2 regions of the Brevibacillus jepli genome follow, and region 1 is predicted to be linked to the other one. Evidence: riboswitches for the same ligand, from Rfam matches in the RefSeq annotation. Region 1 holds a riboswitch; the other holds the start of a gene.
The links. A riboswitch is a leader RNA that binds a small molecule or an ion and turns the genes downstream of it on or off. The one in region 1 is predicted to bind S-adenosylmethionine.
Positions count from the first base shown of each region.

Region 2: linked by a shared signal. The riboswitch ahead of metK (methionine adenosyltransferase) and the one ahead of AB1L17_RS10980 (sugar ABC transporter substrate-binding protein) in region 1 are both predicted to bind S-adenosylmethionine.

Region 1 is NZ_JBFEFW010000008.1:139,771-145,314, reverse strand. Features, by position in the region: gene AB1L17_RS10985 (ATP-binding protein) at 1-890, opposite strand, end outside; SAM riboswitch class I at 1,091-1,212, shown strand; gene AB1L17_RS10980 (sugar ABC transporter substrate-binding protein) at 1,523-2,545, shown strand; gene AB1L17_RS10975 (sugar ABC transporter ATP-binding protein) at 2,620-4,110, shown strand; gene AB1L17_RS10970 (ABC transporter permease) at 4,112-5,110, shown strand; gene AB1L17_RS10965 (glycerate kinase family protein) at 5,255-5,544, shown strand, end outside.
Region 2 is NZ_JBFEFW010000011.1:100,807-106,350, reverse strand. Features, by position in the region: gene AB1L17_RS14055 (sensor histidine kinase) at 1-913, opposite strand, end outside; gene AB1L17_RS14050 (polysaccharide deacetylase family protein) at 910-1,926, opposite strand; gene metK (methionine adenosyltransferase) at 2,079-3,284, opposite strand; SAM riboswitch class I at 3,418-3,519, opposite strand; gene AB1L17_RS14040 (S8 family peptidase) at 3,580-5,544, opposite strand, start outside.

The DNA of each region.
Region 1 (5,544 bases):
AGCTCCAGCTCTACGTTATACATATTGGCAAACGGGAGCATCACTTCACGAATGGCATGCAAAAGCTCGCAAACATTAATCAGCTCATGCCGTTCCTTGAGCGGCTTGGAAATCGCAAGGTACTCGGTCAAGATGGCTTCTGTCCGTTGGATTTCGTCCAGACTGATGCGAATGTATTGATCGACTTTTACCAAATTTTCCGGAGATTCCTGTATCAATTTCAAGAAGCCTTTGACTGCTGTCAACGGATTTCGTACCTCGTGTGCGAGCGAGGCGGCAACGTGGCTCATCGTCTGGATTTTTTCATTTTGCGCGTGGCGGATGAACAGCTCCTTATCCGAAACGCATTTGCTGAAAAGCGACATTAATAGCCAGAGCCCGAAAAAGTTTTGAATGGGAATGAGAACTGTATAGTAGACGAGATTTTGTGATACATAGGTCGGGAAAAAGTAATAAGTAATCCCCAAAGCAACACTGGAAAAAATCGCACTCGTCATAAAAAGATACAGTGTTTTCCGATAACTGGCTTTGTAGTGCTTGTAAATTAAGAGTGCCAACAAAAAATTTACGGCAAGGATCAGCATCGCAACCCATGTTCCTTGGCCGCCTAGATAATACCGATAAACCAAGGCTTCGATCAGAAGGAGCAAGGCAACCTCAATACCGCCATAAACCAGTCCGAACAGGATGATGACATGCCGTATATCAAAAATCATGCCGTTAGTAACGCTCGGGGCAAAGGTCATCGCAAGAATCATGCAGGCAGAACTGGTAATGATGATAAACGAACGGCTGTAGTTCCTCATTTTGTCGCGGTAATAAATGTTGAAAAACACAAAAGGAATAATCGCAAAAAACCATTGCAGAATGACTTCTTTTAATAGACTCATGTAGCATCCCCATCGCAAAAATTTGCTAGGCTTGTATCAATCTACGATAATTCGACAAGACACAACAAAATCCCTCTCGTATTTACAGTGAGAATTGGAATAAATATCTAGAAATTCTTTGTATAACCTAGTTGACAGATGGGTAATGCCCGGATTATATTCTGTATATACTAATACAAACGTTTTGAAAATAAACACTACTCTTATCAAGAGAAGGCTGAGGGAATGGCCCTATGAAGCCCGGCAACCTAGCGCGAGAGATGATGATTCTTTCGAGCCAAGGTGCTAACTCCAACAGGTAGAAATACCTGACAGATAAGAGGCGAGAATCTTGTCGATTTTTGTCCTCTTTCTCTGTGGAAGAGGATTTTTTGCGTAGCTAACGTGGGGAAGTGGGGAAGAAGCGCATTTCCAGTCTACGCTTCGGCCTACGCCCTGCTGTGGGATTGACTGTCCGCTCAGGAAAAAATGGCGGGAGCGCTTCAAACGTAGAAGTTTCAAGGAAGTAGCCCATAAGTGAAGCTGAAATTCCCCGCCATTTTTTCCTGCGCTGGGGCGGGCTCCAGAGGCGCTTGGACTGGAAATGCGCTTCTTCTACGAGGATTTTGAAAAGAAAAAGGGGGAACATCAAAATGAAAAAGAAACTAGGGCTGATTACTTCACTTGTATTGGCTGCGTCAGTTCTCGTAACGGCATGCGGTGGCGGAGCAGCAACAGGAACCGGAAGTACGACCGAAGGCGCTTCGGGGGAGAAGGCGAAGAGAATCGCACTCATCATGCGTCAAAATGTAGGGACATTCTCTGCCCAATACATCAATGGTGTGAAGACAGAGGTCGAGAAAAACGGCGGCGAGCTGACCGTTTTTAATGCAGATACCGATCTGGCAAAAATGGCGTCCAACCTCGATGCGGCCGTGAATCAAAAATTTGATGGCATTCTGATCGACCATGGTACGGCAGAAGCCTTGCAGCAGGGTACACAAAAAGCTGTGGATAGAAAAATTCCGGTCGTCCTGTTTGATACAGACATCAACATTCCGGGCGTGCCAGTTGTGGCGCAGGATGACAACAAATTGGCTGAGCTGAGCCTGGAGAAGCTGGCTGCAGATACGAACGGCAAAGGCAACATCGTAAAAATATGGGTAGCGGGCTTTGCGCCAATGGAAAAACGCCAAGTCACGTATGAAGCTTTCCAGAAGAAGTACCCAGATATAAAAGAAATCGCCGCATTCGGTTCTGCGACCAACAATACGGCACTCGATACGCAAACACAGATGGAAGCCATCTTGAAAAAATACCCGAACAAAGGCGACATCACAGCAGTATGGGCAGCTTGGGATGAATTTGCCAAAGGGGCAACTCGTGCCATCCAGCAAGCAGGCCGTACGGAAATCAAAGTATACTCCATCGATTTGAGCGATGAGGATCTGCAAATGATTCAGGCGGAAAACTCTCCGTGGACTGCGACAGCAGCGGTAGACCCATCCAATATCGGGCGCATTCATGCCCAAACCGTGTTCCAAAAAATCAAAGGCGAGCAAGTGCCAGACAACGTGAAGCTGAATCCAGTGCTGGTGAAACAGGAAGACCTGCCGAAGGATAAAAAAGTAACGATGGGCGACCTGTCCCAATACGTAAAAGAGTGGGGTAAGTAAGCGCGTCAAAATTGGCTGTTCCCGTTGATTCGTATCTATCAACGGGATTTTTCCTTATACAGGAGGTGTGAAAAATGTCCACATTGCAAATGAAAGGGATGACGAAGCAGTTTTCCGGGGTTCCTGCCCTGCGATCCGTCGATTTTGAGGTGCGCGCAGGAGAGGTTCATGCACTGCTCGGTGCCAATGGCGCAGGAAAAAGCACCCTGATGAAAATTCTCACGGGAGCGTATCAGGCAGATGGCGGCACGATCACCATCGATGGCCAGACTGTGACGATCCAATCTCCGCAGGACGCCAAAGCATTGGGCATCCAATGTGTGTATCAGGAAGTGGACACCGCCTTGATCCCGTATTTGAGCGTCGCCGAAAACATACTGGCGGGTCAAATTGTCCAGGCGAAAACCAAAGGACTGATCAACTGGCAGAGCTTGTACAACGAGTCGGAGCAGATTTTACAAAGCTTCGGCTTCTCCATTCCGGTGAGGATGCTGGTCGAAGAATGTACGCTTTCGGAAAAGCAATTGATTTTGATCGCACGGGCTACCGTACAAAAAGCCAAGTACGTTATTTTCGATGAACCGACTGCGCCGTTGAGCACCAAGGAGAGCGAGCGACTGTTCCAAATCATTGCACAGCTGAAAAAAGCAGGCGTCGGCATCATTTACATTTCCCACAGGCTGCCGGAAATTTTTGAAATCTGTGATCGGATCACGATTATGCGCGATGGTCAGCATGTCGTGACCTCAGAGACGACTGCGACGAATATGGACGAAGTGATCGCGAACATGCTGGGCAAAAGCTTCGACGAGGAGTTCCCGAAGCTTGCGGTGCCGATTGGCGAGACGATTTTGGAAGTGTCCGGAGTTGCTGGTGGCAAAGTGCGTGGGGTCGATTTGAAAGTACGCGCGGGAGAGATCGTGGGTGTCGTCGGTCTGGTCGGAGCAGGGAAGACTGAGCTCGCCCGATTGCTCTTTGGTGCGGATGAGGCAAAGGCTGGTGCGATCCGACTACATGACGTACGAATCCAACTACGCTCGCCCAAAGACGCCGTTGATTCAGGCATCGTGCTCGTCCCGGAGGAGAGGCGTAAGGAAGGGATTTTTGTAGAGGAGTCCGTGCAGAACAACCTGTCTGTCGCCTCGTTGAAAAAGAAATCCTTGCTAGGTTTCATCAAAAGAGGGGCGGAAACGGCGAACGCAAGAGAGCTCGTGCAGCGTCTTGGTGTGAAAACAGCCGATATCAAGCAGCTGGTCGGTTTTCTCAGCGGCGGAAACCAGCAAAAAGTCGCGATCGGAAAATGGTTAGATACGAACTCGGACATCTTCATGTTTGATGAGCCGACAAAAGGTGTGGATATTGGCGCAAAAAGCGATATTTACCGCCTGATCGGAAGGCTGGCGGAGCAGAAGAAGGGCGTCCTGTATTTCTCCTGCGAGTTTCAGGAGGTCATCGGGATTGCAGACCGGATTCTCGTCATGTTTGAGGGTAAGATCGTGAAGGAACTGAGTCGCGAGGAAGCAACGCAAGAACTGATTATGTACTACGCAAGCGGAGGTGAGTAACGTGGCAGATAAAAAGTTTAGCCTTTTTGATTTTGTATACAAATACGGAACGGTTGCAGTCATTGTCATTGTCATGTTGTTATTCAGTCTGACCAACCCGTATTTCTTCACGTACGACAACTTGACGGACATTCTACGGTCCATCTCGATTGTGACGTTTGTTGCGATTGGTGTTACGTTCTCGCTAATTGTCGGGGGCTTTGACCTGTCTGTGGGCTCGACGGTTTCGTTGACCACGGTCGTCTCTGCTTCCATGATGGTTTGGTATGAGCAAGGAATCTTCACGACATTGGTTGTACCGATTGTACTCAGCTTGCTCGTCGGGCTGGTCAATGCTTTTCTCGTCGTAAAAATCCGCATTCCTGATTTGCTCGCGACACTGGCAATGCTCTACATCGTAAACGGCATTCATATGACGTATTCCCAAGGGTATTCCATCTACGCCAACATGCCGATGCAAGACGGCACGCAGGCTCCGGGCAAATTCCAGGAGTGGTTCCTCTGGCTGGGCCAAGGAGAAATTCTCTCCGTTCCGGTACCTGTCATTTTGACCTTTTTGCTCGTCGCGATTACGCATGTTTATTTGACCTATACGAGACAGGGGCGGATGCTGTACATGACAGGCGGTAATTTGGAAGCAGCCCGTCTGTCGGGGATTCCCGTGAATCGCTATCGTACCTTGGCTTATGTGCTCTCTGCTCTTTTTGCAGGCTTGGGCGGGATGCTTTTGGCGGCGCGGATTGGTACTGGCCAAGTGAATAGCGGGGGCTCTATGCTGATGGATGCGGTAGCGGCTGCTTTCGTGGGCTTCTCCGTTTTTGGGGCAGGGAAGCCAAACGTGTTCGGTACATTTGTCGGAGCGATTCTGATTGGGGTATTGCTCAACGGCATGACGATGCTCAATCTGCCGTATTACGCTTACGATATCATTAAAGGAACGGTATTGGCGCTTGCACTGGCTGTGACGTATTATCAGCTGCGCAGAAAACGAAACGCTTAGATTCGTAACGTTCCTCTTGCTTTTCTCTCATCAATTTCTCATCTTCCTATTATTCCCTTCTCTTTTTTGGAGCTTAGTATTGGTCTTACACAAGTGAGACAAATGCGAAAGCAAATTCAGATAAAGAGAAGGGATGTTGTTTTTATGCGTATACTCGTAGTGCCTTCGGGCTTTAAAGAAAGTTTAGATGCCGAGCAAGCAGCAGAGTGCATGAAAGAAGGAATCCTGCGCGTGCTGCCGCTCTCCCAAGTACAAACGCTGCCGATGGTTGACGGAGGAGAAGGCTTTACAAAAGCGATTGTGAAAATTACGAATGGTTCGATCATTGATAAGGAAGTAACAGGACCAGTAGGAGAAAAGGTTTCCTCCCATTTCGGAGTGTTCGGATCAAAGACGACAGGTCAAACCGCTGTAATCGAGATGGCGGCAGCGGC
Region 2 (5,544 bases), on a different contig from region 1:
CATGCTTCTCCACGTTGTTCAGACATTCCTGAACCAACCGGAAGATTGCAGCCTTTACCGAGCTGCGCAATGGAGGCTCCACACCAAATACTACCAGATCGATCGAAGACTGAATACGCTCTTCGCACGTTTGGATATATTTTTGCAGGGTTGGTACTAAACCTAAATCATCTAAAGCCATTGGGCGCAAATCAAAAATAATCCTTCTGACATCTGCCAAGCTCAAACGGACCATTTCCTTCAACTCGTGAAGTTCCATTTGAGCTTCCAAAATACGCTCGTTTTTCAGCATACGTTCTACGATTTCCGAACGCAGCACGACATTCGCCATCGATTGGGCTGGGCCGTCGTGAATCTCGCGTGCGACACGCTTGCGTTCCTCTTCCTGGGCCTGGATCACCTTTAAGCCCATCAATTGATGCTGCTTAGCCGATTCCAGCGCTTCGCCTATCTTACTTAAGTCACCTGTTAAGTAACCCAGCACGACACCCATTTGAGAAACCAGCTTTTCCGCACGGACGATGGTTTCCTCCAAGGTACGCAATTGACGCTCAAGATCATTTCTTCTGCGCTTTAAATTATTTTCCCGCTCGCGGTAAATCGATAGCTCTACCTGAATACGGCTCGCCTCTTCATAAGCAACTCGGATGTCTTCCTCCGTGTACATATGAAAATTGCGGCTGACCAGAACAAGCTTGTTCCGCGATTTGCGATACGCGAGCTCGAGCGCATCGACTTTTTGAATCACTTTGGAAATTTCTTGTCGAAGTTCATGTAAATCAAACTTCAACGAATTGCCATGCTGTCTGGCGTTTTCTGCTATATCAAATATTTGGGTTTTACTCGTTTCTACGGTTTCAATTGTTCGCTTGATCACCCCGTCCAGCACGCTGATGTCTATCGCTTTGTTCATGATTGCTCTCCTTCAAACTCATTTTTAGCTTTCGTGAACAACTGTTGGAGGTGCGTTTCATCTACATCTCGTAGTCCCATGTCATTACGTGGAATGGCAAAAGGATCTGTTCCCTTTTTCACGAATCCACGGTTGGATGTAAATACATAGCGGTAGCCAGCTTGACGGGCTGTTTCCAGTACGATTGGACTTGTATAACCAAAAGGCAACGAGATGGCCTCTACCTGTTGATTCATCCATTCGCTTAAACTGGCACGAGATATACTGAAATCCACATAGAGGCGGTCTCTGTACTCTTGCTCGTCCTCTAAACGCTGCAAGTCCTTCAGATAGACTGGAGCTGTTTCCGGCCCCAGCTCGCCCCATTCATTTCGTTCTTCCTCTTCATGCAGGCTGTACGTGTGGGAACCGATCGAAACCAGTCCCGAATGAATCATTTCGTTTACCTGTTGACGCGTAAGTGGCGGCGTCATATTCTCCCGTTTTCGGTCGGCTACATCTCGTAAGCGACCCGCAATCGCGAAGTTCACTGACGGGTAGCCATATGTACGTAAGACTGGAAATGCTTTTGTGTAATAACTCTCGTACCCATCGTCAAACGTAATCAGAACAGCATTCTCAGTCGGTAAGGTACCCGTCTCCATAAATCTTAGGAATTCATCCAGCGAAATTGGATTCAGGTTGTTATCGTGTAAAAATTTCATATGTCGGGCAAATTGATCAGGAGCTATGACATACCGCTGATTTGATTGATCCATGACATGGTGGTACGTCAAAACCACGACCTGATTGTTATACCACTTTTTCGTTTGAACCGTTGCTTCTTCTGTTGGTGTGACGTTTGGCTCAGCATTTTTTGTCTCACTTATGCTTATAGACGTATCCACTTGGGGAAAAGGTTGCACTTCTTGTGTATTCTTTTTTTCCAATATAGAGCCGCCTAATAATCCAATCGCCATTGCAAGCAACAAAAAAGTAAGAAATACGATCAGGAAGAGCCTTCTGTTCGGCAAAAAAACCCCTCCTCTACTTCCTCCCTAGGAGATTCGACACAGTCCTACCAATTCCTGTGCAACAAACGGCCCAATAATTGGATGACTTTGCTCCTAAAAAAGAAAAAGAGCCCAGTAGCAATACCAGGCTCTTTCTATGCCATTCATAAATATTACAGTTGAGCAGCCTCTTGCTTCAGGATTTCTGCTTTGTCTGTTTGCTCCCAAGGAACATTCAGGTCATTGCGTCCGAAGTGGCCATATGCCGCTGTTTGCTTGTAGATAGGACGACGCAGGTCGAGCTGCTTGATGATACCAGCAGGACGAAGGTCGAAGTGTTTGCGAACCAATGTTACCAGAGCTTCTTCGGAAATCGTACCCGTACCGAAAGTATCTACTGCGATGGAAACTGGTTGTGCTACACCAATAGCGTAAGCAACTTGTACTTCACATTTGTCTGCGAGGCCAGCAGCTACGATGTTTTTCGCTACATAACGAGCTGCGTAAGCACCGGAACGGTCAACCTTTGTTGGATCTTTACCGGAGAACGCACCGCCGCCATGACGAGCATAACCGCCGTAAGTATCTACGATGATTTTGCGGCCAGTCAAGCCAGCATCCCCTTGTGGTCCGCCAATTACGAAACGACCAGTTGGGTTAATGAAGTATTTGGTATCTGCATCCAACAATTCAGCTGGAACAACAGGTTTGATTACTTGTTCAACCAGATCTTGCTTGATTTGCTCCAAAGTCGTTTCAGGAGCATGTTGGGTAGAAATAACGATTGTGTCAATACGAACTGGTTTGTCGCCATCGTACTCAACGGTTACTTGTGTTTTTCCGTCAGGACGGAGGTAAGCAAGCGTACCGTTTTTACGTACTTCAGTCAGACGACGAGCCAATTGGTGAGACATGCTGATCGGAAGTGGCATCAGCTCAGGTGTTTCATTGCAAGCAAAACCAAACATCAAACCTTGGTCACCAGCACCAATTGCTTCGATCTGCGCGTCAGTCATTTTACCTTCGCGTGCTTCCAATGCTTGGTCTACACCAAGTGCAATGTCAGCGGACTGCTCGCCAATTGCAGTAATAACACCGCAAGTGTCAGCGTCAAAACCGAATTTCGCACGGTCATAACCGATTTCACGAATGGTTTCACGAACGAGCTTTTGGATGTCTACGTATGTGTTTGTAGTGATTTCACCTGCTACGAGAACCAAACCGGTAGTTACGGAAGTTTCGCAAGCAACGCGAGCGTTTGGATCTTTGGACAGGATCGCATCCAAGATGGAGTCGGAAATTTGGTCACAAATTTTATCCGGATGTCCTTCGGTTACAGATTCGGATGTAAACAGACGACGACCTTTTTGCAAAGCCATGAGAAAATACCTCCTTTGACCTCATACAAATAGTGTGGTAGCCGAGTCAGGATTTTATCTACGTAAACGCAAATAAAAAACCTTTTCCATCTTTTGGGAGGAAAAGGTTTGAGCGTTTTTTGCTTCCTTCATCCTCTTATCGGCCAGAACAGATGTCCGTTCTGCTGGTTAGCACCGCTCGAGATCGGTTGCCGGGCTTCATAGGGCCAGTCCCTCCGCCTGCTCTGGATAAGAGTATCCATTACGGAATATAGAATAATTGTTTTTTTCTATGGTGTCAATAGGCAAAGATTGCTTACAATTGATAGGCTTTGGAAAGCAAGACCACGACTTCAGCACGTGTTGCCCTTCCATTTGGTTTAAAGCTAGAGCCATACCCGCTTACCCAATTTCTAGATGTCAAAGCTTCAATGGCTGGTGAAGCCCAGTGGCTCGTTGGCACATCCTGATAATTCGAATGATTGCGGTTGTACAGCAAAACATTGCGTGCACGCGCGATCATAACAGCCATCTCTGCTCGCGAGATCTGCTGATCCGGCTTCATTTCATTTTTCGGGTACCCTTTCAAAATTCCTAATTGATAGGCTACCCCCAGGTTATTATAAGCCCAGTGGCGTTTTGACATGTCTCGAAAGGTCGTTTTGCCTGTGTAGGTTGTCGCTACCTTAGACCCCGTAGCACGCATGGCCTTGAGCAGCATCGTCGCAAACTCCGCGCGGGTCACTGCCTGATTGGGCTTGAACGACGCGTCGTTAAACCCATTTACAATACCGCGAGAGCTGAGGCGGACGATCTCCGAGCGCGCCCAGTGGTCCGAAATGTCGCGATAGCCTGCTAGCAATTTCTGCTGGGTTACCGTCATGCGGTACGATTCGTATTTGAACGGACTACCGCTATTGAGTCGAACATAATATTTTCCTGGTTGCAAACGCAAACCGATAATGTCATGTCCTCTACTGGACAGCTCCGCTACTTCATTTGTCGAAGCAAGCGCGTAGTTCATGTTTCGATCACTGTAGAGTGCGAATCGAAAGCCACTGTCGACAGGAATGTACGGAGCTCGAAACGTCACATACGATTCGTTATTAACAGTAAAGTGGAACCAGTCAGAATCTGTTGCCGTCGGGAATGTCCCTGTCATCACGGTCCCGCCGCTTAGCGGAGACGCTTTCTGATAGGTGTCATTCGGCTCATTCAGGTCTTTTCTTACTGGCGTATACCCAAGATCCAGCTGGTAATTACCATTCACCGCATTCCGCGAATACTCACTCACACGGATGAAATACTTACCCGGTGACACTTCTTTTTGGACACGCTCAGTCGGATTGTCTTTCGTTCCATTATCGTATTCAGGATCCCAGACTACTGTTTTTTTCCCAGGCTCTTGTTTACCAAGACCCAGAAGCATATCCACCCGCTTGTTATCAGGGCTAACAGAGATATCTAAATACCCGTATTCACGAACGTAGTAGGAAAACCAATCCGGATCCCCCTCATCGTGAAAATTACCTGTTACGCTGATTTGGTTCCCCACGAGTGGTCTGGCTGTCTCTTGTGTATCATTTGGTTCGTTTCTGTCCGGGTTGATGGTAAATTTGCTCGTCAACACGTAGGTAAAAGCGCTGTTGACTCCACCGTTACGCATCAACCGGATGTCCATTCTTCCCGCCTTGACCGGGACGGTTACGGTATCGCCGTTGCCGAAGTACTGTGTAATCGGCGGACGATTATCCGGGTAAAAGGTAGCAGCCATCGCTGAAGAAATACCCGATGTCACTGTAGCCGTAAAGCTGACCTTTCCATCGTAAGGGATGTCCATCCTCAGCCAATCTACTGTATCTTTTGGTCCCAAATTACCACGTATTTGTGACTCAATTGGAAATGCCTTTGCTTTAGAGGGGGAATTATTCGGCTCTAAAAAGTCGTAAGAAAGCGCAGTTTTCACTGCCTTATTCACATCCAGCAAGCCGTATCCTGTCTTCAGATCCCAGCCTCTCTCCCCCAAATCTGTCGCCGTTTGATATAGCAATTGCCTTACATCAAATGGACTAAGCTTTGGATGACGAGCGAGAATGAGCGCAGCTGCACCAGCGACTTGCGGTGCTGCGGCTGAAGTACCACTAAAAGAACCGTATTTCCCACCAAGCTTCGTAGTGTATACATTAAAACCAGGGGCTACCAGGTTCAGTTCAGGCCCCGTATTAGCCTGGGGCAGTACTTGGTTGTTGCTTCTCACAGCCCCTACCGCTACGACTGTTGG